DNA from 2 places in the Herbaspirillum camelliae genome. Region 2 is predicted to be linked to the other one. Evidence: riboswitches for the same ligand, from Rfam matches in the RefSeq annotation. Region 2 holds a riboswitch; the other holds the start of a gene.
The links. Region 2 has a riboswitch for fluoride ahead of BGK68_RS19940 (voltage-gated chloride channel family protein). Riboswitches for the same ligand answer to the same signal wherever they lie in the genome.

Region 1: it holds a riboswitch for fluoride, as region 2 does, so the genes downstream of both, BGK68_RS12530 (voltage-gated chloride channel family protein) here and BGK68_RS19940 (voltage-gated chloride channel family protein) in region 2, are expected to answer to the same signal.

What each region holds. Positions count from the first base shown of each region.
Region 1 covers NZ_KV880769.1:2,813,900-2,822,384, forward strand. Annotated here, with positions in the region: gene BGK68_RS12500 (GNAT family N-acetyltransferase) at 129-677, opposite strand; gene BGK68_RS12505 (class IV adenylate cyclase) at 840-1,361, shown strand; gene BGK68_RS12510 (hypothetical protein) at 1,416-1,700, opposite strand; gene BGK68_RS12515 (DUF190 domain-containing protein) at 1,740-2,057, opposite strand; gene crcB (fluoride efflux transporter CrcB) at 2,068-2,445, opposite strand; gene BGK68_RS12525 (DUF190 domain-containing protein) at 2,467-2,811, opposite strand; gene BGK68_RS12530 (voltage-gated chloride channel family protein) at 2,808-4,145, opposite strand; fluoride riboswitch at 4,220-4,293, opposite strand; gene BGK68_RS12535 (2,3-bisphosphoglycerate-dependent phosphoglycerate mutase) at 4,361-5,110, opposite strand; gene BGK68_RS12540 (COG4280 domain-containing protein) at 5,120-6,103, opposite strand; gene BGK68_RS12545 (Chromate resistance protein ChrB) at 6,242-6,802, opposite strand; gene BGK68_RS12550 (endonuclease/exonuclease/phosphatase family protein) at 6,982-7,791, opposite strand; gene BGK68_RS12555 (transposase) at 8,462-8,485, shown strand, end outside.
Region 2 covers NZ_KV880769.1:4,446,211-4,467,388, reverse strand. Annotated here, with positions in the region: gene BGK68_RS19985 (VTT domain-containing protein) at 1-426, opposite strand, end outside; gene BGK68_RS28070 (hypothetical protein) at 483-650, opposite strand; gene BGK68_RS19980 (SDR family NAD(P)-dependent oxidoreductase) at 668-1,453, opposite strand; gene BGK68_RS19975 (ATP-binding protein) at 1,762-4,188, shown strand; gene BGK68_RS19970 (methyl-accepting chemotaxis protein) at 4,237-4,962, shown strand; gene BGK68_RS19965 (hypothetical protein) at 4,959-5,585, shown strand; gene BGK68_RS19960 (chemotaxis protein CheX) at 5,630-6,586, shown strand; gene BGK68_RS19955 (response regulator) at 6,663-7,031, shown strand; gene BGK68_RS19950 (PCC domain-containing protein) at 7,399-8,265, opposite strand; gene BGK68_RS19945 (dienelactone hydrolase family protein) at 8,829-9,992, shown strand; gene BGK68_RS19940 (voltage-gated chloride channel family protein) at 9,999-11,327, opposite strand; fluoride riboswitch at 11,408-11,481, opposite strand; gene BGK68_RS19935 (zinc-binding metallopeptidase family protein) at 11,639-12,766, shown strand; gene BGK68_RS19930 (MFS transporter) at 12,864-14,207, opposite strand; gene cyoA (ubiquinol oxidase subunit II) at 14,368-15,300, shown strand; gene cyoB (cytochrome o ubiquinol oxidase subunit I) at 15,377-17,380, shown strand; gene cyoC (cytochrome o ubiquinol oxidase subunit III) at 17,373-17,999, shown strand; gene cyoD (cytochrome o ubiquinol oxidase subunit IV) at 17,996-18,472, shown strand; gene BGK68_RS19905 (SURF1 family protein) at 18,469-19,314, shown strand; gene BGK68_RS19900 (ATP-binding protein) at 19,320-20,702, shown strand; gene BGK68_RS19895 (response regulator transcription factor) at 20,833-21,178, shown strand, end outside.

The DNA.
Region 1 (8,485 bases), 1.6 Mb from region 2:
CTGCTCCTGGTCGATATCAGATGTAACTTGATAGAATTTTGTGCTTCCTCTCACCAAAATCATAAATGACTTTGGCTAGATATTTTATGCAGTAGATATTCGAAGCGGTGGTTGTGCTTAGAGAGAGTTCACGTTACTGCCACGCTAGACTGCAGTTGTTTGTGATAGTAAGTGGTCCCGCACAATTCACCGTCCGGCATCAACGCATAATTGGGGATTGACCCGACAATTTTCCATCCAGATTGCTGATACATGCGCTCCGCAGCACCGCCAGAAACAGTATCAAGCACTAATACGGATTTGCCTTCTTGCCGAGCCACTTCCTCCAGTACCTGCATTAACCGGCTGGCGATGCCTTGGCGCCGAGCCCTGCGAAGCACCAGCATTTTCGCCACATCGGCCCGATGTGGCTGATTCTCCGGTTGCGAGGTAATGAGCTGGACCGTACCGACGATTTGGCCATGACTATCTTCTGCGATCAATAAAGATCGCTCACCTCTTCCCACGCTCGCGGCGATACCTTGCCAAAACGATATAGCGGTAGCTCTCGACAGTGGATTCACGAAACTGACAGAGGCTCCACCTTCGACACAGTCGATCAAGACGTCGCTCAGAGCATTTACATGTGTTGCAGCTTCCTCTACGTCAATGCGGCGTATGGTGACTGGGATTTTCATATCAATTCTCCTGATTATCAGACGTGTTCTGAGTAAGTGAAGCCAGATGGCGAGCAACAGTGCAAGTGGAATTATGGTCGATGACCGGTAATAGTATTGTCTTGGTTGAGTAACATTTATGAGCCACCATGCCGGGTCATCAAACTTAGCAGATGAGGAGCAATGGCTCGTAACGTAGAAATCAAAGCAAGGCTGTCTGATCTGGCAGCAACTCTTGAACGAGTCCGGGAAATGGCGGATCGAGGACCTGTAGAAATTGAGCAGGACGACACTTTCTTCAATTGCGACAATGGTCGGCTAAAGCTCCGCCAGATTTCTCCAAATGAAGGCAGCCTGATTTTTTATCGCCGTGTAAATCAAATCGGCCCAAAGGAATCCTTTTTTGTCCATAGTGCGACAGCTACCCCTGATAGCCTACGGGAGGTTCTCTCGCTAGCCTACGGTGAGGGTGGACGGGTTATCAAGCACCGTACACTGTTCCATATTGGTCGCACCCGAATTCACATTGACCGAGTCCAAGGCTTGGGTAGCTTTCTGGAATTAGAAGTCATGCTTTCAGACGGAGAGCTGATCGAAGCAGGAGTGATCGAAGCCGAGAAAATCATGGAGAACATCGGCGTAATCGCGGCACAGCTTATCGATAAGGGTTATGTCGATTTATTGATTGAGGCGCAAAAGACCTAGCACTGGACTAGATGTCTGCTCTTGCCGCCGAAAGCAGACTATTCATTCTGATCGTCAATGGGGCTTGGCATTTTTCTCGCTGAGACGCCATAAGACCCACCATTTTTTTCCAACCACGCACAACCAGAGCCAATTCAATGCTGTCAGGATCAACAGGCCGAGCAGTACACGTGCAGACGGCGTTCCATGTTGCGACAGCCATACCCACGCTCCAAGTAGCAATAGATGGGTGAAGGTCAATGCCAGGGTGTGCACATGTAATTTGACATGCCCCTCTTGGACGTCTGAGCCGGCTTCGGCCAATGCCTCTTTAGGTAGCTGCTCGGATTGTTTCTCCATGTCTTCTCCTTTTCTATTTTTCATATACATGGGAAGGCCTCAAGGGCTTCCGATTGCACCGTATTCGACGGCTGTCTTTACGTAGAAAACGGATACTCCTTCGCTCTCCAATGCCTGAAATAACGACGTGCAAGTTGCCTCGTCCATTGCCAGCGTAAGTTCTTGAGGTTGGTCTGCGAGCTCAAAAAAATGGGATGAGTGGACGTGGCCGTCTCGGCCGAATCCTTCCGCCCCTGCCGTGAGCGTGCCTCCCTTCGCGCCATGCTCCTGGGCGAATTTCAGAAGCCACTCGGCAAGAGGAATTCCTTTGTGTTTGCGGTCTTGCTGTGTGAAGAACGTGATCTGGAAGCCTTTCATGTCAGTCTCCTTATCGAATCGTCATGACGGTGGTAATGCCGAGGACGGTCATGATCAGCGAGCCGCCAAGATGCAAGGCGATAGCGCCGATGGCCCACATGAGCCGACCGTTTTGAAGCAGCGACACGATTTCTGCCGCAAATGTTGAGAATGTGGTCATCCCACCGATGAAGCCGGTGATGATCAGCAAGCGCCATTCCGAAGCAACCATCGGATGGGTCGCAAAGTAAGCCGTGGCAACTCCAATCAAGTAGCCGCCGACCCAGTTGACGGTCAGCGTTCCCAAGGGCACTGTCGGGAACAGGCCATTAAGCTTCACGCTGACGCCCCAGCGAGTCAGGCAGCCGATGGCTCCGCCGATGCTGATGACTGCGATGGCTTTGAACATGAGTTATCTCCTGGTCTCCATTTACTGCTCCAACGGGAGCGTGCATTGGAAGAGAATGGCTCTGACCTTCTGCAGCTCCCCAGCATGGTCGTGGAGGAATTTTCGGAGATGCTTTTCGGTGTCGACGAGCTCAAGGCACTGTGGGTGACGCATTGAGGAAGCCTCTGGATGGTGATGACTGATGTGCTCACCCACGAGGTAACTGCTGCTGATGTGCTGCAGCGTCGCTTGTCGAATGCCGGATTTCTTCGCCGCCACCAACAGATGCTGGGCAAGCGCCGGGGCCGACAGGTGATGCCAAAATCTGGTGGCTTTCGCTTTTGCAGCAAGAGGAAAATAGAGTTTCAGTACGGTCATTTCACTCATGATTCGGCCTTTTGCTTGTCGGTCGACACGGTGTTCTTTTCGAGGTGCTCTTGTTTGAGCTTCGCTTTGTAGGCGTTCAGTTCGGAAATCTTCATGCCCTCAGGTAGCGGCCTGTGTTTCGAATGACCGATGCGCTGCGCGTGATAGATGCCGGTATGGCCTGAGAAAAGATATGCGACGACACAGGCTACAGCGGCAAACGGCCCGATTTCCGGACCGAAGAGCTCCACGGCCATTACGGCGGATGCGATGGGTGTGTTGGCGGCGCCGGCGAACACGGCGACAAAGCCTAGACCGGCCAACATTGAGAACGGCAAATGAAGCAACGGAGCCAAAGCATTGCCGAGGGTCGCACCGATATAGAACAGTGGCGTCACTTCGCCGCCCTTAAAGCCGGTACCCAGTGATGTGATCGTGAAGGCCATCTTGGCCAGAAAGTCCCAAGGCGACAGCGCATGCTGGAAGGATTCGACGATGACGGGGATGCCTAGGCCAATGTAGCGATGCGCGCCCACAACCCACACTGCAATGGCGACGATTAAGCCACCGATAAAAGGCCGCAACGGCCCGTAGGCGATGTGCTTCTTCATGAATGCAGACAGGGTGTGGGTGGTATTGGCGAATACCATGCCGATCAGGCCGAAGACGATGCCTGCGACGATGACGGCTGCCATACTCCAGATGGCGATGGGAGCCATCTCGGTGAGGGCGTAATGCGTGTGATGCACGCCCCAAGCAAGGCCAATTTGGTCAGCGGCGATGGACGCTACGAAGCAAGGGAAGATTGCGTCGTAACGCATCCGGCCGATGGCGAGCACTTCGAGTCCGAACAAGGCACCGGCGATGGGCGTACCGAAGACCGAGGAGAAACCGGCGGCGATACCTGCCATCAGTAGTAACTTCCGGTCTTCGTGGCGCAGCTTGAAGAGATGCGTCAGCTGGTCCGCCAGGGCTCCGCCCATCTGAACCGCAGTACCTTCACGGCCAACTGAGGCGCCAAACAGGTGGGATATGACGGTGCCGATCAGTACCAGAGGCACCATCCGTACCGGGATGACCTTCTTAGGGTCGTGGATTTCGTCGATCAGTAGATTGTTTCCCGCCTCAACCGGTTTGCCGGTATGGAGGTAGAGCCAGCCCACCGCAAAGCCAGCGAAGGGCAACAACCAGATGATCCAAGGATGAGCTTCGCGCCATTGCGTCGCGAATTCTAGGGAGTGAAGGAAAAAGGCCGACGCTGAACCCGCCAGAATAGCGATCAGGCTGGCGATTACGCACCATTTGGCGACGTAAGGCAGTAAGTCGAGTTGCTCGGGATGTTTGTAATGTTTCATGTTGCCAGGTGTCGAGTAAATCGGCCTGGCGAACAGAACAGAATAGGCGAATGCCTACAGCCCCGGTGCACCAGGTTGCTGTAGGCATCATCAGCCCCGGCGTGAAGCCGGAGGCGGTTCAAGGAGGAATGCCATCTCCTTGCATCGATACTACCAATATTTATTTCTGCGGACAACTGGGGCAGACGCACATCTTCTTGCCGGTTGCCTGCCAGTCACAATATCTCGGATTTGCTTCTCCCTTCAACATCCAACGATTTCTTCCAATCAACATGGAGAGAATCGCACAACCGATATGCTACAGGGCTGCAGTTCGAAATTTCCAATTCAACAATTTCCTCCTGACCTAGATTTTCAATCAGACTCGTCAGCGCCCGTAGGGCGTTTCCATGGCTCATGATGAGAATCTGCTTCCCGGCCAACAGCGCAGGTACGGCTTCGTCATTCCAGAAGGCAGAAACGCGCGACACAGTCTGCTCCAGCGATTCAGACGTCGGAATGCGCTCTTCCTCGATACCTGAATAGCGAGCGTCAATCGGAATGAATCTGGCAGCCGTGGCATCGACAGGCGGGGGAATCCCCTCATAGGACCGTCGCCATCTTTTGACGACGTCCTCTCCGAAGCGGCTGACCGCCTCGGCCTTGCGCATGCCGGTGAGCGCACCGTAGTGGCGCTCATTCAGGCGCCAATCCAACTGCACGTCCGGCGACGGAAATGCCGAGGCTTCGAGCAACAATCTCAGCGAGTGCGTGCAGCGCCCCAGCACAGATGAATACGCCAGATCGAAGCGCAATCCCTCACGACGTATCGACGCCGCGGCATCGGCGACTTGCTCGATGCCCGCTTGCGTGAGCGGCACGTCCGCCCAGCCGGTGAATCGCTGCTCCTGATTCCACAAGGATTCGCCGTGACGAATTAGGACCAGGTTGGCGGTAGACGTTGGCTCTATATGGGTGTTGCTCATGGTCTGCCCTCAGGCACGGGCAGCCCTGACTGCACTGGTCCAGAGCAATACCGTGAGCCCAAGGAGGAACAACACAGCCTCAGCGGGCATACTTGCCTCCATGGCGCCGACCCAGACCCAGGCGGCACCAACCCACAGTACGATCCCTACCGCCAGAAAGCCGTCATCGACAAAGAGACCAATGAATTCATCCCAGATGGACGCCATCCATCCGCGTGGTGCTGACTTCTTGGATGGTTCCTTTGTGGTCACTGCTCGCGACGCGTTGAGCTTGCGGCAAACCAACAGTGCGACCTGTGCCACGACGAAGTAGGCGGCAATCAAGGCAAGCAGCACCCAGTCCGCGCCCGGCCATTCAATGTGCACGCCTTCGCCGGCCCAGAAAGTACCGAAAGCTGCCAACAGAATGCCGACGCCGAACTTCAGGGTATTTTCCGGAACATTGGCCAGCGGGCGATGCAGCCACAGGCCGAGCAGCACTACCAGGATCAGCGCAGCAATCGCACCCAAAGAGGCCGGCCCGATCAATTGACCGCTCGCGCCGATGGCAATGACGATGAATACGACCTCCACGCCTTCGAGCATCACGATCTTGAAGGCCGTGAAGAATGCGGTCTTGTCCCAACTGCCGGCAGCGGGCGCTCCGTTACGAAGCAGTTCCGTCTCCTTTTGATAGGTGGCGGCCTCATCGTGCAAGGCGATGACGCCTGCCGAGCGCAGCACCGCCTTGCGCAGCCAGCGCAGACCGAACATCAACAGCAATGTACCGACGACCAGCTGGATCACGGGAAGCGGAATCGCTGCCAGGGAGCTGCCGAAACACACGACCATGAGCAGTAGCAGGCAAAGCGCCGTCACGGTGCCCATGATGGCAGGCCGCCAACCGCGAACGGTACCAACTGCCAGTACCACGGTGAGGGCCTCGACGAATTCGACCAGCGATGCCATGAAGGACGCCAGTATCGTTGGCGCTGCTTGAGCGATATGGATCATGAAAAACCTCTTCTTCATCAAATGTTGAGAAAAAGCGGCCCCCTGACGGCACGCAAAGCGTGCTGTCACTCAATTCTTCGGTTGATATCAGGGAGCTACTTGCTCAGAGTGTGAGCGGCTTAAATGGGAGGACTGGCTTCAGCTTCCACTCAGCTTGGATGTCTCCTTCTGGAAAACGGTATTGGCGTAGTCGTCCAACATGTGTTCGCACTTGACCAGGCGTTGCGCGGCTTCTTCACCCTTCGGAGCATTGCAGAAATCCAACTTGCGAATCTTGTCGAGCCAGTTCTTCAGCTTCTTCAGGTCTTCTTCGTTTTCCTGCAGCTCGGCATAGGTGAAATGCTCGTTCGCCGTTTCTTTCTCGATTTCTTTTTCGAAATCGTTGCACTTGTCCAGGAACTCCTCGTACTCTTCGTCGCGATCCTGGTTGAAACGTTGCGTCAGCAGGTTGTCCTGATGGTCGTCCAGGCCGGCCGCTTCCAGCACGAAGGCCTCGCCGGCGTTAGTGATGATGTCGTTCTGCAGCAGCCGCAAGATGCGTTGATGCTCTGACGTATTGGGAATCACGCAAACGCTGTTCTGCAGGTAGACGGCGCCGCATGCCTTGATCTTGCGCCACACGGCGACTCTCGCCTTGGCTGGCTCGGGGGGAATCTTGTAGCTGAGAAGCAGCCAGTTTGTCTTCATCGTTTCGCTCATCGTGCTTTCATTCGTTGTTTCCATCGTGCCAGGGTGCGGTTGAACCACGTCGTCTTTCCAGTGTGACTGTCCACTGTCTGTGATGCTTCACTTGCTCCAACCATTTCACGCTCTCGGCTCGACACGATTTTACGGAGGCGAACCCTGTCTGCCAACGGGGGGAGAAACATGGCACCCCCTTATGGAATCTGGAATCTGGCCAGGATGGGGTAATGGTCGGAAGCGCCATCGGTGAGCGCATTGCGGATGACCTGGTAGCTCTTTGCGCAGGCCGCAAGTGATCGCGATGCCAGCATGTAGTCGCAACGCATGGTGGCGAACTCCGCATCTCGGTAGGCCTTGGTGGGCACTGTCGGCGTCCGATCTGTGTCCAGTAAATACCCCACATCGACCCAGCCAGCCGCTTCGAGATAGGCCAGAACACTACGATCAATGCTGGCCATGTCATCAGCCAGGTAGCGGGCGCGGTGGTGTTGCGCAAGGGAGTGCCAGTCCGTCGGTTCTGGATCGTGCGGGGACGCCGAGTTGAAATCCCCTGCCACCAAGGTGAGCTGGTCCGGTGAGGCTTGTACGCCCAAATATGCCGCCTCGCGCCGGCGCACTGCAGGGCCATTCGGACATAAATGGGTGGAGATGAATGTCACCGGCGCTGCTGCACCTGGTATTTCGATCTGGAGTGTTGCCGCTGCGTGATGAAAGTGCATTGTGTCGGCATTGAATCGCGCGGCACGTAAAGGCGCGCGGATGAAGATGGCTAGGTTTTGGCCGGTCCGCGGTGCCGGCGCCAGAAACCCGCGCATCCCTATCTGTTTCTCCAGGGCATAAAAATCAGCGCTGCCATTGGCATCCAGGTATTTGGCTTCCTGCATCAAAAATACGTCCGGGCGCAGCTCATTGATGAGTTGTACCTGGGCATCTGCGCGTGTGTGTTCCTGTCCATCACGTCCGGCGAACAGGGTGTTGTAGCTCAAAACTGCAAGAGTTGGCATTTGGCGTAACGGTAGTTAAGATCATATTTGACTATATTAATGTAACGACCGTAACAATGTATACTTCAATTTTCAACTTTATTTATGTCCAATTGCAGCAGCTACAGGGAGAAATCTTTAAAGTGTGGTTGTTTCTGAAATAAAAATGCCCGCAGTGCGGGCATTAATTTGGGCGTCGGATGACGGCTTTTGGCCGGAAGCGGCCTTCTAGAAGTTCGAAGTCTGATCCCGTCAGCTTTCTTCTGCTTTTGTCTGTACACCTTTTCGCTTCGCCTTTGAATAGCTTCTGCTCGGATGCGATTTTCCAAACGGAGTTAGATGCGGTTCGTAGATAGAGATTTTTCCCTTGTTCTCAAAATCCCGAAGGTAAGTCTGAAATGTATCTCCGTGAGCTGTTTGCATCAAAGCGATCTTCGTTTGTTCGCCACATGCTGGGCACTTGATCTTGTTGTCTTGTATTGGCCGTGCCTGAGAGTGGAATTGGAGAACGGTCATGCCACAGTTTGGGCAAAGAAGATCTAGAGGCTTGGCTTTCATCGTGATTCGGAAAAAAGTAACCAAGGACAATTATCTCATCACTGATGGCAACGAATGGCCAGAAGCTGACGTTATGCAAGTGTAATGACCCACTAAAAACCTGCTCAGTAGATAATCCTAAAAGGGAATCAAAATGAGCAAGGTCATGGAAGAAGAA
Region 2 (21,178 bases):
ATGCGAGGCGCCCACCGGGTGGCGGGCGTCGGTACGGAAATGCAGGCGCTTGTTGCGCGGGCGTCCGGGCTTTCTGGCCATCATCCACTCGCGCTCCAGCGCGTAGAGCATGGCATAGTCCCAGTTGAGCACATGGATGTGCAGATCTGGCTGGCGCTCCACCAGCGCATGCAGCAGGTCGCCCAGTTGCGCCGGCAGACCGTCGTCGCTGCCCTGGGGCGTGAGGACGGTGCGGCTGTCGATGTCCCAGCCCAGGATGTAGACGCTGCGGCGCGCCTTCACCAGCGCCTGGCGCAGCGCGCTGAAGTAGTCGGCGGCATCGATGAGCAACCGGAAACGGTCGGCATGGGCCAGCCGCCAGCAGTTGTGGCCAGGTTGCAGCAGGCCTGTGGCCGGTGCATCCGGTTGGGCGGGAGTGGATGACATGCTGCCTCCGGAGTCCATGTTGTTCTTCTCTCTCTATCTCTCTATGGCTGAGCCGTTCAGGGCTTGCCTACCGACAGTGGATGCTCTTCGCTGGCGGGCGGCGTACCCGGCTGGTCGGACTGGGGCTTGAGGCCGTCGTGCGGCAGGGCCTGCGGCTTGCTCTTGTCCAGTGCGGTTTCGGTGGCCTGGCTGGTGTCTTCAGGAAGGGGAATGGTTTGGCTCATGCGGGCTCCTTGGTCGGTCATTGGGGCGGCTGGCCATTGGACGCCATCAGTCCGCCATCGACCGGCAGATTGACGCCGTTCACGAAGCTGGCGTCGGGGCTGGCCAGGAAGGTGATCACTGCGGCGATCTCCAGCGGATCGGCGCCGCGTCCCAGGGCGATGCGTTCGGCGAACTTGTCCAGCAGAGCGGGATCGTCGGCCATATCGGCAGTCATGGCGGTGTGGGTCAGGCTGGGGCAGACCGCATTGATGCGCACGCCCTTGCGACCGAAGTCCAGCGCCATGGCGCGGGTGAGGTTGCAGACCGCGCCCTTGGAGGCGTTGTAGGCGCTCAGGTTCCAGTCGGCCGCCAGCCCCGACACGGAGGCCACGTTGACGATGCAGCCGCGGGTCTTTTCCAGATGGGGAAGGGCTTCGCGCGCGCCGTAGAAGACCCCGTTGACGTTGGTGGCCTGAACGCGGTGCCAGTCTTCCGGGCTGACCTCGGTCACATTGCCCTCGGCGAATACGCCGGCATCGCTGACCAGCACATCGAGCTGGCCGAAGCGCTCGATGGCAAAGTCCACCAGCTGGCGCACCTGCTCATGATGAGAAACATCGGTTTCACGGGCGGCGGTGCGCTCGGGCGGAAGACTGTCAAAGACCTTGCCCAGCGCGGCGGCGTCGCGGTCGGCCAGCAGCACGCGGGCGCCCTCGTCGGAGAACCGGCGCGCCGTGGCTTCGCCGATGCCGGAGGCAGCGCCCGTGACGATGACGACCTTGCCCTCAAAGCGTTGCAGACGGGATGGATTCAAAGCGGGCATGGGCAACTCCTGGCTATACGATCAAGCCCTCACGATAGAGCTTGCTGGGCGCCCGTCCCATCGGACAGCCTCGCAAGCTGCTGTAGGAAGATGCTGTCGCTGCAAAGGCATTCCCGTTGAATGGAAAGCGCCCGCCAGCAGGCAAATGCGAGCCCTCATTTGCCGTGAAGGAACAGTCACGGATTGTCACGCAGCAGTAATACTTGAGTGCAACAATTCGCCCCGCATCCAGACCGGCTGACCATTTGTTCACGTTCCCGGGAAGAACGTGAACCGGCGCCGGACGCCGCCAACCCAAGGGGAACTCCATGACCATCCGCATGCGTATCACGCTACTGGTGATACTTACCTTCATCGCTATCGCCGGTATTGGCGGCTACGCGATGTACCAGTCCCGCAGCAGCGCTGTCGAGGTGCGCTCGGTCACCGAGGGCGTCATGCCCAGCGTGCTGGCGTCGGCCGACCTGATGGGGCAACTGAAGGATGTGCAACTGGCGGCCATGGTGATGGTCACCGAGAACGACAACCAACTGGTGGCGCAAGAAAACGAAAAGCTGGCCGAGAAGAAGGCCGTGCTGGAAAAGGCCCTGGCCGCGCAGGCGCAGCAGGCTGAAGGGGTGGCCCAGCGCGGCCTGATCGAGCAGGCCAAGGAAAGCCTGGACAACTACTTCGGCGCCATCGATACCACTGCCAAGTTCAAGCTGGCCGGCAAGAACGAGATCGCCCAGGCGCAGTTCTTCGGCGGCGTGATGCAGTACCAGACTGAGCTCGAAGGCATCGTCAACACCCTGCGCATCGAGAAGAACCGCTTCAAGGACAATGCCATTGCCTCGCTCAACGGCAAGCTGGCCCAGACCACCACCACCATCAGCATCGTCACCGTCATGGCGGTGCTGCTGCTGGGCGGCATCGGCTTCCTGCTGTACCGCCAGATCACTGGTCCCATCAGCCGCATGGCCGCCATGATGGGCGAGATCGCCACCAGCCAGGACTTCACCCGCCGCCTGCCGGTGCAGCGCATGGATGAAGTGGGCCATTCCATCGTCGCCTTCAACGGCATGGTCGAAAAGATCGAGGAAGCCTCGGCCCAGGTGCGCCAGAAGACCGCCGACATGCAGGCCATGCTGCAGAACATCCCGCAGGGCATCCTCACCATCGTCGAGGGCAACCGCATTCACCCGGAATATTCGGCCTTCCTGGAAACCGTCTTCGAGACCACCGACATCGCCGGTCGCGACGTGATGGAACTGGTGTTTGCCGACACCCAGCTGGGCGCCGATACGCTGTCGCAGATCGAAGCCATCGGTGGCGCCTGCATCGGCGAAGACGTGATGAACTTCGAATTCAATGCGCACCTGATGGTGGGCGAGATCGAAAAGACCATGGCCGACGGCAGCAAGAAGATCCTCGACCTGTCCTGGTCGCCCATCACCGACGAGGCCGATACGGTGATCCGTCTGATGCTGTGTGTGCGCGACGTGACCGAGCTGCGCCAGCTGGCCGCCGAAGCCAACGAGCAGAAGCGCGAACTGGAAATGATCGGTGAGATCCTGGCCGTGGCGCCGTCCAAGTTTGCCGAGTTCATCGGCAGCGCACGCCGCTTCCTGGACGAGAACGAGCAGATCGTCCACCAGAACCCGGAAGCCACCGCCTTCGCCATCGCCAAGCTGTTCCGCAACATGCATACCATCAAGGGCAATGGCCGCACCTACGGCCTGCTGCATCTGGCCAACGTGGTCCACCACACCGAACAGCACTACGACGACCTGCGCCATCCCGCCAGCGGTGCCGTCTGGAACCAGGAAGAGCTGCTGCGCCAGCTGGCGCAGGTGCGCGAGACCATCGACCGTTACGCCCGTATCAATGACGTCACCCTTGGCCGTGGCGTGGCTGCAGCCGGCGAGCAGACCCTGCCTGGCTATGCGCGCCACGTCATGACCATCGACCGCAAGCATATCGAGCAAAGCCTGGAACGCCTGGAAAACGTCAACACCGCCAACCTGCATGAACTGGTGGCCGTGCGCAACGACGTGCGCCGCACCCTGCGCCTGCTCGGCACCGAGACCATCCAGGATGTGCTGGCCCCGGTCACCGATTCTCTGCCGGCCCTGGCCGCCGATCTGGGCAAGGCTGCCCCGGTGGTGCAGATCGAGGACAACGGCTACGTGGTCCACAGTTTTGCCGCGCCGCTGTTGCAGAACGTATTCATGCACCTGATCCGCAACGCCATGGACCATGGCCTGGAAGGCAGCGAAGAGCGTCTGGCCAAGGGCAAGCCCGAGGCCGGCACCATCAAGCTGGAAATGGGCGTGATGGAAGACATGTTCCAGATGGCCCTGTCCGACGATGGCCGCGGCCTGGCGCTGGAACGGGTGCGTCAGATCGGTATCGAGAAACACCTGATCACGGTGGACCAGGCCCTGTCGGACGCCGAGATCGCTCGCCTGATCCTGCAACCGGGCTTCTCCACCCGCAGCGAAGTGACTGAGGTCTCGGGCCGTGGTGTGGGCATGGATGCGGTGCTGGACTTCGTCACCCGCGAACATGGGCAGATCGAGATCCGCTTCACCGATACCGAAGAGGGCGCGCCTTTCCGCCCCTTCCAGATCATCGTGATGCTGCCTGAGAACGTCGCCGTGGAAGTCGAGGGCATCGATGTGCCTTATCCGATGGCCGGCCAGGAAACCATCCAGCCCGTGGTGCTGCCGCAGGGTGGCGACTCGCAGGTGGCCTGAGGCCTGGCGCCATCGTCCCAACAACCGTCGTCACGAACAAGTCTGAACATGGTCAACGCAATACTCCTGGTGGTGCTGGGCGCCGTACTGGCCGGCCTGCCGCTGTCCCTGCTGTGGCTGCGCCAGCAACGGCGCGCACAGCGCCTGATCGATGCCGGCCAGCTGGAACTGGTGCGCCAGCAGGCCCAGGAAGCGCTGGCCAGGCAAGAGCAGCAGATCCAGGCGCATGAGCAACAGGCCCAGCAGGAGCGGCTGTCGGCCCAGCGGCTGCTGGAGGAGATGCGGCACGAGAGCGAAACGATGATAGGGCAGTTGCAAAGCCAGCAATCGGACAACTTCTCCCGCGTGAAAGAGAACTGCGACGCCTCCCAGGACACCATCGCCAAGCTGCTCGGCCTGGTGCGCACCTTCGAGCGCTGGCACGACGACATGAACGTGCTCATCGCCCACAACCGCGACATGCACCGCATGAACGACGAGTTCGCCCTCATCGTCAATCAGGTCATCATCGTGGCGCTCAACGCCTCCATCGAAGCCGCCCGCGCTGGCGCACATGGACGCGGCTTCGCCGTGGTAGCGCAGGAAGTGCGCGACCTGGCGCAGCGCGCCGAGAAGCTCTCCAAGAGCTATCGCGCCAACCTCTACCAGAACGACCTCATCACCACCACCACCTTCCAGGACCTGCAGGCGGGCGGCAAGATGATCATGGGCGCAGTCATCGGCCTGGACCTGATCAACAAGAAGACCAGGGACACCCTGGCCGAAGCGGCATGAGCGCCAACGAGATGGATGAGGTGCAGGCCGTGACCGCCGCCGCCCAGGCAGTGCAGGAAGAGCGCGTCTCCGCCGCCGCACGCGACGGCCTGGACGTGCTGCTGCAGCAGGCGCTGCGTAGCAGCCTGGTGCCCAGCGGATGCCAGGCGGCGTTCGAGGTGCTGGACGACATCAGCCATGTGCAAGAGAAGAAGATGGTGGTGCTGACCATCTCTTCCTACCTGTTCCGTCTGGTGGTGATGTTCCATTTCACTGCCGATGCCGCGACCCGGGCGCACTTTGCACGCCTGCACAATGTGGCGGCGGCCGAGATGAGCGAGCAGGCGCTGCTGGACGCCATTGCCGAATGCGGCAACCTGTGCTGCGGGATCTTCAACCGTGAGTTGGGACGCTACTTCCCGCACCTGGGCATGTCCACGCCCAACGTCATTGACCGCCAGTGTGCGGCCTATCTGCAAAAACTCAACTGCGCGCACCTCCGGCATTTCGCCATCGACCTGGCCGAACTGCCGGAGTCGCCGCGCTTTCACGTCAGCCTGTGCGTGTCGGCCTACGCCCCGTTGGACTTCGCCGTGGCGGCCGAGGAGCAGGTAGACACTACCGGCGAGCTGGAACTTTTCTAGCCGCTGTCGACATCAACGATTTCCGGGGGGGGGGTAGATCCGATATGGACGCGCGCGCAAGCCAAGAACACAGCACCATTACCAGCAAGATGCTGGTGGTGGACAAGGACGCCGATTGCTATGACACCATCAAGTCATTCTGCGAGCGCCATCATCTGGTGGGACTGAAGGCGCATGAAGAACACATCATGGCGGTCTTGCGCAGCAACGTCGACCTGGGCGGGATCATGCTTTCCGAGCGCCTGGCCGGGCTGGGCGAGGGCGCGCGCGGCCTGGCGCGGCGCATCCGCGAGGTGCGTCCCGAGTTGCCGATCTTCCTGCGCCGCCGCCGCGAAAGCGCCGACCAGCCGCTGGATGCGCGCGAGAGCGAACTGTTCAGCGCCGTCTACCGGATCGAAGAGATCGACGCCCTGGCGCCGGCGCTGACGGCGGCCATCTTCAGCCAGCAATATCCCAATGCCCTGGTGCGCGGCATTGCCGAGATCAGCCGCATGGTGCTGGAGAACCAGTTCCCCGGCATGAGCGTGGAGATCGACCAGCCTTATCTGGTGCGCGACCGCATCATCTTCGGCGAGGTGTTTACGCTCATTCCGCTGGAGAGCAGCTGGTGTCGCGGCTACATGATGCTGCAGGCCGAGCAGAAGACGCTGCAGGCGCTTACCGGGGATGCGTCGGACGACTTCCGCGATCTCAACAACGCCCTGGGCGAGCTGACCAACCTGATCTGGGGCTGGTTCAAGAACCGCTTCATCAACCAGAGCCAGCCCATTCATCAGCTGAGCCAGGTGCCCATCATCATCAACCACCAGCATCGCTACATCTCCTTTGGATCGGACGATGCGCAGCTGTGCTTCAAGTACGTGCTGCGCCGCGCGGATGGCGCGCCGCTGGTGTTGTTGCAGCGCTTTATCTTCAACCTGTCGTGGTCACCCGAGGATTTCACGGAAAACCAGACGTCGGTGGAAGAACTGTTCGAGTCCGGCGAACTGGAGCTGTTCTGAGCGCCCGGTGGCGGGTTCGATCGCAAGCGTTTATTCCCCCCAATGCAGTACCTCCCCCTATTGAAAGAGAATCAAGATGGCACAAATCCTGGTAGTGGACGATTCGAGCACGGTGCGCGCCGAAGTAGGCGACTTCCTCAAAAAGAACGGCCTGGACGTCGCCCTGGCCGTGGATGGCCGTGACGGCCTCAGCAAGCTCAAGGGCGACCCCGCCATCAAGCTGGTGGTCTCCGACGTGAACATGCCCAACATGGATGGTCTGACCATGGCCGAGAAGATCCGCAGCGAACTGGGCAACGCCAGCGTGAACATCATCATGCTGACCACCGAGAACTCGCCCATCATGAAGGAACGCGGCAAGGCCGCCGGCATCAAGGGCTGGATCGTGAAGCCGTTCAAGGGGGAGGCGGTGTTGCCGACCTTCAAGAAGCTGGTGGGGGCTTGAGACCCATCCCTGTACATTCGGGCAGGATGATGCGAAAACGGCCTGTTAAGCAGGCCGTTTTTGCGTCTGTGCCTATGTCGCGCACAGATTTCCTGATTAAATAACGCAACATCTGTTGGGCCATGGGGTGGCCCAGGCGACACGCCTGCCAGGCAGGTGGACCCTCAGCCTGCGAATGGCGAACAAACGGGAGATCGAGCGATATGCCTACACTTAAACCGGGTACCTTCCTGCCCACCTCCGCCGAAGACGCGGAGATCACCGCGGCGGCACTGGCCGATCCCGATGCGCAGCCATTGAGTCCGCTCCAGTTGGCACAGTTGCGCCCCCTGCGGGAAAACGACAGGCCCGACGGCAGATGCTTGACTCAAAGCTCCTGAAGCACCAGTTCAAAGCAGATCAACACCGGATTGCAGCCTCGCGCCAACACGCCCTCGCAGACCTGGCCCTGCGGATTGATCAAGCCGATCTCCAGGCGCGCGCGGCCTTGGCGGACTTCCCCCGCGCGGATCAGGATCTCGGTGGCGCGATCTTCCAGTATCCGGCCATCGTCGAACTCAGCGCCGATGATGCTGCCCACGCTCCCGCGCACGATGGCGTTGGCCATCCCATGTTCCGCGCAGGCGGCTTCGACGGCCATGGTCAGATCCTGGTCAGGACGAATGCGAGCCAGCACTACGCGTTTGCCTGTGCTGGTGACGGCCTGCTCGGCGAGCCGGGTAGGGTAGAACAGCGTGAAATTGGTTTCCGGATCATAGCGGGTGGCCATGGTGGCGTCGTGCAGGCCCCAGGCCTGCGCGGGGGTGTCTGCGCCGACCAGGGTCTTTTCCATCATCAGGTGTCCGCCCTGGCGCTGCCCCTGACGGTCGCGCCAGACCGCATGGCAATGCACGAAGGGTTCGCCGTCCTTGCGGCCATAGGTGGCGCAGGCATAGTCGATGAGCGTGCCTTCTTCCATGGCCTGCGGTGCGCTGTAGAAGGCGGCGTGCTGGTCATCCACCGCCAGGGCGGGCATGAGGAAGTGCAACTGGGAGATGGCCAATTGGCCGAAGCGCACGGTGCCGCCCTCCAGGCCAGCGCGGGACAGGGGAATGCTGATCGCATCGCGCAGGTTGCGGCCCGCCTCCAGCGTGAAATCGAGCTGCATGGCCGGGCCGGCCAGTGAAACGATGCGTTGCGGATCGGGGGCGCCAGGGTGGCGCACGGTGCGGCTGAAGCGTGGGGCTGCTTGCATGGAGTCTCCTGGGCAGGGCGATCTGCGGTCTACGATCTTTCGCGGCGGCGGTCTTGGCAGGTCGCCGGCTTGTCGTTTGTTAGGGATAGCGGGAATTATCGCGCTTTGGCGCAGGGCGTGCTGGTGAATGTTTTTGCATCACGCCGCAACATTATTCAGAACGACGGGGCGTGGTCAGCCCTCTGTCAGACCATTGTGCAAAGATCTCGAGGGGAGCGGCGCTCGGCTCCAGCGTCAGGGGGCGCTTGCCGGGGCGGGTGTCGCGCAGACAAGACCATCACAATGACTAGAACCCATTTCATAAATAGGCGTGAGTGCGAGCGAGTCCCGTTTGGGATGAAGTGCAAGGCGCGAATTTGGGTCAAGACTGGGCGTCTTGACCCAAATTCGTAACGCAGCAATTCGCCCAAACGGGCCGCTCCCTCCGGGTTCTGCCCAGAAAGGGCGCTGGCGGCGTTGCGCTCCTTGCGTGTGGCACCGCCACACGACGCGTCGCGCGCCTTGCCAGCGCCCTTTCTGGGCAGAACGCATCTCACGCCTATTTATGAAATGGGTTCTACAAGATGAAGATCAAGATCGTCGCCGTATTGCTGCTGGGGTGTCTCCTGCAGAATCCATCGTGGGCTGTCGAACCGCCGCTGAACAAGGCCTTGCGTGAAGAAGTCATCATGATTCCTTCAGGGACGGGAATCTTCTCCGTCAAGCTCGAGACCACGCTGTTCAGGCCGCCGGGGGAGGGGCCATTTCCGCTGCTGATCATCAACCACGGTAAATCACCGGGCAATCCGGCTTTCCAGCCGCGTGGCCGTGGCGTGGTGATGGCGACCGAGTTCGTGCGGCGCGGCTATGCCGTCCTGCTGCCCATGCGCAAGGGTTTTTCCAAGTCTGGCGGCATGTATGTGGACGGCGGCTGCAACATCCGCGGCAATGGCGAGGCCCAGGCCGACGATCTCCAGGCGGCGCTGGACTATGCGCGCCAGCAAGCCTGGGTGGACAAGGACCGGGTCATCATCATGGGCCAGTCGCATGGCGGCCTGACCACGATGGCCTTTGGCGAGCGTAATCCGCCGGGTGTGCGGGCCTTGCTCAATTTTGCCGGGGGCTTGCGCTACGACGCCACCGGTTGCATCTGGAAATCGGCCTTGGTCGATGCCTTTGGCGTCTTTGGCAGCCGCACCCGCATTCCCAGTCTCTGGTTCTACGGCGAGAACGACAGCTATTTCAATCCCGAACTGGCGGCCCGCATGTATGAGGCGTACACCAAGGCGGGCGGCCCGGCCACGCTGGTGGCCTTCGGCCCCTTCAAGAGCGACGCCCATGGCATGAGCGGCAGCCGCGACGGCATTCCCATCTGGTGGCCGCCCACGGAGGCGCTGCTCAAGCAGGTCGGCATGCCCACCGAAAAGACCGTCAGGCTCACCGGGGAGCTGCCCAGCAGCGGTTATGCCAATCTGGAAGACAGCGCGGCGGTGCCTTACCTGAACGAGAAAACCCGTGCGCTGTATGAGAAGTTTATCGCCATGCGCTCGCCACGGGCGTTTGCGATCTCCCCGTCCAACCACGTAGGCTGGGCCGTGAATGGCGAGAATCCTTCAGAACGGGCCTTGCAGAACTGCCAGAAGAATTCGCCCGAGCCCTGCGCCCTCTACGTCATCAATGACGATGTGGTCTGGGTCAAGCCGGAAGACGGCGCCAGTCCGGTTGCCGCCTCTGGAAAACTCCCCTGAGCGTCCTTATTTCTGGCGCTGGCCGAGGTCGTTGTCCTGTTCTGGCGGTGCTGCGGAGAGCTTGCGTCGGTAGCCGCCTACTTCGCCGATCCGCAGGCCCTTGGGCAGCAAGCCCAGCTTGGCCTGGCCGACGCGCTGGGCATGATAGATGCCGGTGTGGCCCGAGAACAGATAGGCGACCACGCAGGCCAGCGCGGCAAAGGGCCCGATCTGGGGACCAAACAGTTCGATGGCCATGATGGTGGAGGCCAGCGGCGTGTTGGCCGCGCCGGCGAAGACCGCCACGAAACCGATCCCGGCCAGCAGCGGGAAGGGCAGATGCAGCAGTGGCGCTAGCGCATTGCCCAGGGTGGCGCCGATGTAGAAGAGGGGCGTGACTTCGCCTCCCTTGAAACCGGTCCCCAGCGAGGTCACCGTAAAGACCATCTTGCCCAGGAAGTCCCAGGGCGCCAGCGGTTGCTGGAAGGCGTCGACGATCACGGGAATGCCCAGGCCGATGTAGCGATGGGTGCCGACCGCCCATACCGCTACGGCGACGATGAGGCCGCCGATGAACGGGCGCAGCGGCGCATAGCTGACATGGCGTTTCATGAAGGCCGACAGGCTGTGGGTGCTGTTGGCAAAGAGCATCCCCGCCAGGCCGAACACCACACCGGCAGCAATCACGGCAGCCACGCTCCACAGCGCCACGGGAGCGCTGGCGCTCATGGCGTAGTGGGTATGGTGCACGCCCCAGGCCAGGCCGATCTGGTCGGCGGCGATGGCGGCGACGAAGCAGGGGAAGATGGCCTCATAGCGCATGCGCCCGATGGCCAGCACCTCCAGTCCGAAGATGGCGCCTGCCATGGGCGTGCCGAAGACCGAGGAAAAGCCCGCGCTGATGCCCGCCATGAGCAGGATGCGCCTGTCCTCCGGGCGCAGCCGCAGGAGGTGGGTGAGCTGGTCGGCCAGCGCGCCGCCCATCTGCACGGCCGTGCCTTCACGTCCGACCGATGCGCCGAAGAGGTGCGAGGCCACGGTGCCCAGCAATACCAGCGGGGCCATGCGCAGCGGGATCACCTTGCGCGGATCGTGGATTTCATCGATGAGCAGGTTGTTGCCGGCCTCGACCGGCTTGCCGGTATGCAGGTACAGCCAGCCCACCGCAAAGCCGCCCAGAGGCAGCAGCCAGATGATCCAGGCGTGGTGCTCGCGCCAGTGGGTGGCCCAGTCCAGTGCGAAGAGGAAGAAGGCCGAAGCGGAGCCCGCCAGCGCGGCGATGAGGCTGGCAATCAGCGCCCATTTGCCGATGTAGGGCAGCAGGTAGAGCTGTTCCGGATAATTGTGATTTTTCATGTGACCAGGTATCGGGTGGATCTTCCTGGAACACGGGGCGGGAAAGCTACAGGCGAATACCTACAGCCCCGGGTTGCCAGGTCACTGTAGGCATCATCAGCCCCAAGCTGAACTTGGTGGCGGTTTGAGGAGGAATGCCATCTCCTGCCGCGCAATGGTAGCAAGTTTGCCGAATAGGGACAACTTTGTGCTCACGGCGATGGACGTTCTGGCGATTGATCGGGGAGATGCAGGAACGTAATGTCACATTTCTCTTCCAATGCCTGAAGCGCGCTCCGGCACGGGGCGGCCATCACGATAAGGGCAAGTCGATGAACACCTTTCATTGCGACAATTGCGGCGCGCAGGTCTTCTTCGAGAATACCGTCTGCGGGAGCTGTGGCTGGATGCTCGGCTATCAGCCCGAGCTGCAGTCCATCACCAGTTTTTCCGCGCTGGAGACGCCGCTAGCCGAGAGCGGCGCAGATCCCGAGCAGGCAGCGCAGCCAGGACCAGGCCGCTGGCGCAGCGTCCGGCCGGAAAATGAGGGCAGGGTGTTCAAGCAATGCCTGAACTACTGGCGCGAGAACATCTGCAACTGGATGCTCGACGAGCAGGAAACGCATGAGCTATGCGCCTCCTGCCGCCTCACCCGGGTCATCCCGACGCTGGACGAGGGCAACAATCGCGTCCTCTGGAGCCGGCTGGAGACGGCCAAGCGGCGGTTGCTGCATACGCTGTGGACCCTGCGCCTGCAGCCAGCGCCGAAGATGGAGGACGAGCAGTCCGGGCTGGCCTTCGAGTTCCTGCAGGACCTGCCGCATGGCGAGCGCGTGCTGACCGGGCATGCCGATGGCGTCATCACCATCAACATCGCCGAGGCCGATCCGGCCTACCGGGAACAGGCGCGCGAGCAGATGGCCGAACCCTATCGCACGCTGCTGGGGCATTTCCGTCACGAGAGCGGGCATTACTACTTTGACCGGCTGATAGCTGGCAGCGCCTGGCTGGAGCCGTTTCGCCAGCGCTTCGGCGATGAGCGGGAAGACTACGGCGCGGCGCTGCAGAAGCATTACGACAACGGCCCGCGCGCGGACTGGGAGGAGCAGTTCGTCAGTGCCTATGCCAGCAGTCATCCCTGGGAGGACTGGGCCGAGACCTGGGCGCATTATCTGCATATGTTCGATACGCTGGAGACCGCCTATGCCTGCGGGGTGCAGCTGCGGCCGCGTCATGCCGGCGAGCAGAAGCTGGTGATTGCGTCACCGCCGGCGGCGACGGACTCCTTTGATGAGCTGGCGCGGGAGTGGTTTGCGTTGACCTACGTACTCAACAGTCTCTCGCGCAGCATCGGCATGCCGGATTCCTATCCCTTCACGCTGTCGACTCCGGTGCTGGAAAAGCTGCGTTTCGTCCACGACGTGGTCAATGGCGCCAGCCCTGCGCCGGCCGCGTCGTAAGCCGTCCGATCATGCCGGCAAAAGAAAAACCCGGGAGCGCACCCCCGGGTTTTGTCGGCTAGGCCGGCTCGACAGCCGGCCCGGTGCTGTTGAGGCGTCAGTCGTCACGCGCCTCCAGCGCACGGTTCAGGCTCAGCGCGGCCAGCGAGCCGACTGCGCCGGAGAGCAGGTAGAAGCTCACGTAGGCCATGCCGAAGTGGGCCGACAGGCCCAGCGCCACCAGCGGAGCGAAACCGGCGCCGACCAGCCAGGCCAGATCGGAGGTCAGGGCGGCGCCGGTGTAGCGATAGCGGGCCTTGAAGTTGGCCGTCACCGCGCCGGCAGCCTGGCCGTAGGACAGGCCCAGCAGGGCGAAGCCGATCAGGATGAAGGTGTTCTGGCCGGCTTCGCCGCCATTCATCAGGGTCGGGACGAAGGCCGACAGGATGGCGATGAGCAGGGCCATCGAACCCAGCGTATTGCGGCGGCCGAAGCGGTCGGCGATCAGGCCGGAGATCACGATGCCCACCGCCATGATCAGGCCGCCCCAGATCTGCACCACCAGGAAATCGGTGGCCTCGCGCAGCGAATACAGTTTGATCCAGGACAGCGGGAACACCGTCACCAGGTGGAACAGCGCATAGCTGGCCAGCGCCGCCAGGGCGCCGATGATGATGTTGCGGCCCTGGGTGGTGGCCAGCTCGACCACGCCGGCCGGCTCCAGCTCGCGCTCATCGAGCAGCTTGGCGTATTCCGGGGCCGACACCAGGCGCAGGCGCGAGAACAGGGCGACCACGTTGATGGCAAAGGCCACATAGAAGGGATAACGCCAGCCCCATTCAAGGAAATCCGCCGGGGTCAGGCTGGAGAGCATGTAGGCAAACAGGCTGGCCGCCACCACGAAGCCCAGCGGTGCGCCCAGCTGGCCCAGCGCAGCGTACCAGCCGCGCTTGTGCTGCGGAGCGTTCATCGCCAGCAACGAAGGCAGCCCATCCCAGGCCCCGCCCAGCGCCAGGCCTTGACCAACCCGCAACAGCGAGAGCAAGATGATGGCCCAGATACCGATGTGTTCAAAAGTTGGCAATAATGCAATGCCCGCAGTCGAAAAGCCGAGCATGAACAACGCCAGCGTCAGTTTCACCTCTCGGCCGTAGTGCTTTTGTATCGCCATGAAGATGGTCGTCCCGATGGGGCGGGCCAGGAAGGCGAAGGCGAAGATCACGAAGGCGTAGAGCGTGCCTTCCAGCTTGGGTTCGTTGGGGAAGAATACCGCCGGGAACACCAGCACCGAAGCTAGTGCATAGACGAAGAAATCGAAGTATTCGGACGCTCGTCCGATGACCACGCCAACCGCGATCTCACCGGGTTCGATCTTGCCGTGGTCGTGGGCAGTGGAAGGGTGGGTGGAGTGCGGGCCGGAGTCGCCCGAACCTTGAGCGTTGTGGATGCTGGTGCTTGCCATGGCTTTGTCTCCCACTGTTAGAGGTTTAGTCGCAGTACGTGCTACATATCCCAACCTGCCAGGTGGCAGCTAACAGGGTGGGACAAAACGTCCAATCGCCAACACACTTTATTGGCGTTACATTACCACGCTCTGATACATACGACTGGAATTTTCCTTCATGGTTTCTCAAATCCTCCGTCGCGGACTGCTCCTGCTTCCTGCGCTTCTGTTGGCTGGGTGCAACACCGTCGTGATGAATCCCTCCGGCGACATCGCTAACCAGCAAGCGCGCCTGATCGTCATCTCGACCGCGCTGATGCTGCTCATCATCGTCCCGGTGATCATCCTGACGCTGCTGTTCGCATGGCGTTATCGCAAGAGCAACACTTCCGCTCCCTACGAGCCGGATTGGGATCACTCGACCCGTCTGGAGCTGGTCATCTGGGGCGCACCCCTGCTGATCATCATCGCCCTGGGCCTGCTGACCTGGATCACCACCCACACCCTGGACCCGTACCGTCCGCTCTCGCGCATCGACGCCGAGCGCCCGCTGTCGCCCCAGGTCAAGCCGCTGGTGGTGGAAGTGGTGGCGCTGGACTGGAAGTGGCTGTTCATCTATCCGGAACAAGGCATCGCTACTGTCAATGAGTTGGCCGCGCCGGTGGATGTTCCCATCCAGTTCAAGATTACTGCCTCCAACGTGATGAATTCCTTCTACATCCCGGCACTGGCAGGCCAGATCTACGCCATGCCGAGCATGGAAACCAAGCTGCACGCCGTCATCAACAAGGCCGGCGAATATGAAGGCTTCTCGGCCAACTACAGCGGCGCCGGTTTCTCGCACATGCGCTTCAAGTTCCACGGCCTGGACCAGGCTGGTTTCGACGCCTGGGTGCAGAAGGCCAAGGCCGATTCGAGCAAGCTGGACCGCGCCGAGTACCTGAAGCTGGAACAGCCGAGCGAACGTGAGCCTGCCCGCCTGATCGGCAGCATCGAGCCCAATCTGTTCCACGCCATCGTGAACCGCTGCGTGGCTCCCAACACGGTTTGCATGGACAAGATGATGGCCACCGACCTGAACGTGAAACCGGGCCAGCAAAAGGCCGAATGATTGCCTTGCCTGGTAGCCGTATCAGCGCAGCAGAACACCGCTGCGCCCCCATTTCCTTTTTCCCCGGGAAGTAAAGATGTCTGACAATTTTGACCTGATAAAGCTGATCTTCGGTCGCCTCAGTCTGGAAGCGATTCCATACCATGAGCCGATCCTGCTCGGCACCTTCGCCATGGTGGCGCTGGGCGGCATAGTGGTACTGGGCCTGCTCACCAAATATCGCCTGTGGGGCATGCTCTGGCGCGACTGGTTCACCAGTATCGACCACAAGCGCATCGGCATCATGTACATCGTGCTGGCCATCGTCATGCTGCTGCGTGGCTTTGCCGACGCGGTGATGATGCGCGCGCAGCAGGCCATCGCCTTCGGCGACAACGCCGGCTTCCTGCCGCCGCACCACTATGACCAGGTGTTCACCGCCCACGGCGTGATCATGATCTTCTTCGTGGCCATGCCTCTGGTGACCGGTCTGATGAACTACGTCGTGCCCCTGCAGATCGGTGCGCGCGACGTCGCCTTCCCGTTCCTGAACAACTTCAGCTTCTGGATGACCACCTTCGGCGCACTGCTGGTGATGGCCTCGCTGTTCGTGGGCGAATTCGCCCGCACCGGCTGGCTGGCCTACCCGCCGCTGTCGGGCATCCTGTACAGCCCTGACGTGGGGGTGGACTACTACATCTGGGCCTTGCAGGTGGCCGGGGTAGGGACATTGCTATCAGGGATCAACCTGGTGGTGACCATCGTCAAGATGCGCGCCCCGGGCATGAACATGATGAAGATGCCGGTCTTCACCTGGACCTCGCTGTGCACCAACATCCTGATCGTGGCCGCCTTCCCGGTGCTGACCGCCGTGCTGGCCATGCTGTCCCTGGACCGCGTCTTCGGCACCAACTTCTTCACCAACGACATGGGCGGCAACGCCATGATGTACGTGAACCTGATCTGGATCTGGGGCCACCCCGAGGTCTACATCCTGGTGCTGCCGGCCTTCGGCATCTTCTCTGAGATCGTCTCGACCTTCAGCGGCAAGCGCCTGTTCGGCTACACCTCCATGGTCTACGCGACCGTGGTGATCACCATCCTGTCCTACCTGGTGTGGCTGCACCACTTCTTCACCATGGGTTCGGGCGCCAGCGTGAACTCGTTCTTCGGCATCACCACGATGATCATCTCGATCCCGACCGGCGCCAAGATCTTCAACTGGCTCTTCACGATGTACCGTGGCCGCATCCGCTTCGAAGTCCCCATGCTGTGGACCATCGGCTTCATGGTGACCTTCGTCATCGGCGGCATGACCGGCGTGCTGCTGGCCGTTCCCCCGGCTGACTTCGTGCTGCACAACTCGCTGTTCCTGATCGCCCACTTCCACAACGTCATCATCGGCGGCGTGGTGTTCGGCATGTTCGCCGGCATCAACTTCTGGTTCCCGAAGGCCTTCGGCTTCAAGCTCAATGAGTTCTGGGGCAAGTGCTCGTTCTGGTTCTGGCTGGTCGGCTTCTACCTGGCCTTCATGCCCCTGTACGTGCTGGGCCTGATGGGCGTGACCCGCCGCATGAGCCACTTCGATGATCCGTCGCTGCAGATCTGGTTCGTGATCGCAGCGCTGGGTGCTGGCCTGATCGCCCTGGGCATCGGTTCCTTCATCATCCAGATCGCTGTCTCCATCCGCGACCGCAAGAAGCTGGCCGATGTGACCGGCGACCCGTGGAACGGCCGTACCCTGGAATGGTCGACTTCCTCGCCGCCGCCTGCCTACAACTTCGCCTTCACCCCGGTCGTGCATGACAACGACGCCTGGGCTGACATGAAGAAGAACAAGTATCAGCGTCCGCTGGGCGACTTCGTGGAAATCCACATGCCCAAGAACACCGGTGCCGGCTTCATCATCGCTGCGCTGTCGGCAGTGCTGGGCTTCGCCCTGATCTGGCACATGTGGCTGCCGGCTGTGGCGACCTTCGTTGTTCTGGTTGCCGCCACCATCATCCACACCTTTAATTACAACCGCGACTACTACATCCCGGCCGACGAAGTCGTCCGCGTCGAAGCAGAGCGCACACGTCTGTTGAATAGCCATGTCTGAAGCAATCAACCACACGGCCGACGCGACGCCTAGCTCGCGCTATTTCGTCCGCCATCACCATCCGGAGAACGGCACCCTGCTGGGCTTCTGGATCTACCTGATGAGCGATTGCCTGATCTTCGCCTGCCTGTTTGCGTGCTACGCCGTCCTGGGCCGCAACTACGCAGGCGGTCCGACCGGCGCCGAGCTGTTCGACCTGCCGCTGGTGGCGCTGAACACCGCGCTGCTGTTGCTGTCGTCGATCACCTACGGTTTTGCCATGCTGGCCATGCAGGCCAAGAAGCAGCAGAACACCATCTTCTGGCTGATCATCACGGGTCTGTTGGGCGCTGGCTTCATCTACTTCGAACTCTATGAGTTCCTGCACCTGATCCACGAAGGCGCGGGCCCGACCCGTAGCGGCTTCCTGACCTCGTTCTTCGCGCTGGTCGGCACCCACGGCCTGCACGTGACCTTCGGCATCATCTGGCTGGTCGTGCTGCTGTTCCAGATCAACAAGCACGGTCTGACCGAAGCCAACGGCCGCCGCCTGATGTGCCTGTCCATGTTCTGGCACTTCCTGGACGTGGTCTGGATCGGCGTCTTCACCTTTGTCTATCTGATGGGAGTCCTGCCATGAGCCGCGGCCACCAAGAACACCCGGCCCGTCCGATGGGCCACCACGACGACCATGGCCACGGTCATGGTCATGGCGACCACGCCGCCCACGGCACGATGAAGGATTACGTCACCGGCTTCGTGCTGGCCGTGATCCTCACCGCGATCCCGTTCTGGCTGGTGATGAACAAGTCCATCTCCAGCTCGGCGACCATGGGCATCGTGCTGCTGGCCTTCGCGGCTGTGCAGATCGTGGTCCACATCAAGTACTTCCTGCACATGAACGGCAAGTCCGAAGGCGGCTGGAACATGCTGGCGATGATCTTCACCATCGTCATCGTGGTCATCACGCTGGCCGGTTCGCTGTGGGTCATGTACCACCTGAACCACAACATGATGCCGACCATGTCGCCGGAAAACATGCCCACCGAGACGGTTCCCCAGTCGATGCAGGGCATGCAGGGTATGCAACATAGCGCGCCCCAATCGAAATGAGCCAGACGCCAATCAATGGCGTGAAGCAAGGCAAAGAAAGCGGGGCGGCGCCAGCCGTCCCGGTATCCCGCACAAAGGCCAGCCTGCTGTTGCTGACCCTCTTGGCGGGATTTTTCTTTCTGGTCTTCGCGGCGCTAGGAAGCTGGCAGGTCTATCGCCTGCAATGGAAGCTGGACCTGATCGCCAAGGTTGACGCCCGCGTGCACGCTGCTCCCGTGGCTCCTCCGGGCCCGGCCCTGTGGCCGCAAGTCTCTGCGGAGCGCGATGAATATAAGCGCGTGGTCCTCGCCGGCCGCTATCTCTACAGCAAGACCGTGGCCGTGCAGGCCAGCACCGACCTGGGCAGCGGCGCGTGGCTGCTCACGCCCCTGCAATTGGCCGATGGCGAGGTAGTGCTGGTCAATCGCGGATTCGTCGGCGTCTCGCCGCTCAAGCTGTCCGAGGCCAGCCTCACCGACGCACCGGCAGGCCAGAACGCGGAAGTCACCGGGCTGTTGCGCATGAGCGAGCCCAAGGGCGGCTTCCTGCGCAGCAATGATGCGGCCCAGAACCGCTGGTATTCCCGCGATGTCCAGGCGATTGCCCAGGCCAAGGGACTGACCTCGGTGGCGCCGTACTTCGTCGATGCGGACAAGGCCTCAGCCGAGGCCAACGCCGCCGTCGCGCCGGATGCGCAAAAACCGGTCGGCGGACTGACCGTGATCGCCTTCCACAACAGCCATCTGATCTACGCGCTGACCTGGTACGCGCTGGCCCTGATGTCGCTGGGCGCGGGCTATTGGCTCATCCGTGACGAGCGGCGCTGGCGCGAGCGCATCCGCCAAGCGCAGTCGCGGGACTGATCGGCATGACCGCAGCCGATACCGTGGCCAAGCGCAGGACGCTGAGGGAACGCTGGCAGCGCCTGCGCCAGGGCGAGCAGAACCCGGCCGGCCACCAGAACATGCTGCTGCTGATCCAGCTGCGCTGGCTGGCGGTGCTGGGCCAGGTGTCCACCATCGCCTTCGTGGTGCTGGTGTTCGACCTGCACCTGCCGCTGCCGCACATGCTGGAAGTGCTGTCCTGCCTGGTGGCCTTCAACATCGCCAGCCACCTGCGCTGGCACGAGCGGCGCATCGCCACCAATGCCGAGCTGTTCCTGGCCTTGCTGGTGGATGTGGCGGTGCTGACCTTGCAGCTCTATCTCAGCGGCGGCATCACCAATCCCTTCGCCTTCCTGTACCTGATGCAGATCATCCTCTCGGCCGTGCTGCTCAAGCCCTGGTCGAGCTGGGCCATCGTGGGCGTGACCATGCTCTGCCTGGCCGGGCTGGCGCTGTTCTCCGAGCCGCTGGCGCTGCCGCCTGACCACAATGCGGGGCTGCTGAGCCTGTACGTGGAAGGCACGCTGATCTGCTTCCTGCTCAATGCCGGGCTGATGGTGTTCTTCATCACCCGCATCAGCAGCAACCTGCGCGCCGGCGACGCCTTGCTGGCCGACCTGCGCCAGCGCGCCGCCGAAGAAGATCACATCGTGCGCATGGGCTTGCTCGCCTCGGGCGCCGCTCACGAGCTGGGCACGCCTCTGGCCACGGTGTCGGTGATTCTGGGCGACTGGAAGCGCATGCCCGAGATCAGCCAGCGCCAGGACATGCTGGACGACATCGCCGAAATGGAAGCGCAACTGCAGCGCTGCAAATCCATCGTCAGCGGCGTGCTGCTGTCAGCCGGGCAGGCACGTGGCGAGTCTTCCATCAAGACCACCCTCAACACCTTCCTCGACAGCGTCGCCGAGGACTGGCGCAAGAGCCGTCCGGTAGCGGTGTTCGATTACCAGAACCTGATCGGGCAAGACCTGCCGGTGGCCTTCGACTCGGCCATCAAGCAGATGCTGGGCAATGTGCTGGACAATGCCTTCGAGGTCTCGCCGCACTGGCTGTCGCTGGAAGTACGGCGGGAAGGGGGCTTGCTGCTCATGGAGGTATCCGACCAGGGGCCGGGCTTCCCCGAATGGATGATCAACCAGATCGGCAAGCCCTACCAGTCCACCAAGGGCAAGCCGGGGCGCGGCCTGGGCCTGTTCTTCGTGGTCAACGTCGCGCGCAAGCTGGGCGGACGGGTCTGGGCCAGCAACCTGCCCGGTGCGGGCGCACGCGTGACGCTGGAGCTGCCGCTGTCGGCCATCAGCCTGGAAGCCGACGCGCCCACCGTCGCCGGCAGCGTGACGCCGGATTTTCCGACCGGGGCTTGATGTGCCGCAAGCCAGGCCTGACACGCCTTTGACGCGAATCATTTCCTTTTTCTTCTGATGGCGGCAATGCCCGGGGCCGTCTCGCCTTACAATAGCGCCTTGGGAAAGTAGAAGAAATAGGGAATGCAACATGCCGGCTGATCGCCTGCTTCTGATCATCGAGGATGACGCCGCCTTCGCACGCACCTTGGGGCGCTCGTTCGAACGCCGGGGCTACACCGTCCTGCTTGCCGCCAGCCAGGAAGAGGCGGCCCAGCACCTCCAGCAACACCGTCCAGGTTATGCCGTGGTCGACCTCAAGCTGGGCGGCAACGCCTCCGGTCTGGCCTGCGTGCAGATGCTGCACGCCCATGACGAAGACATGCTCATCGTCGTGCTGACCGGCTTTGCCAGCATCACCACGGCGGTCGAGGCCATCAAGCTGGGCGCTTGCCAATACCTGGCCAAACCCTCCAATACCGACGACATCGAAGCCG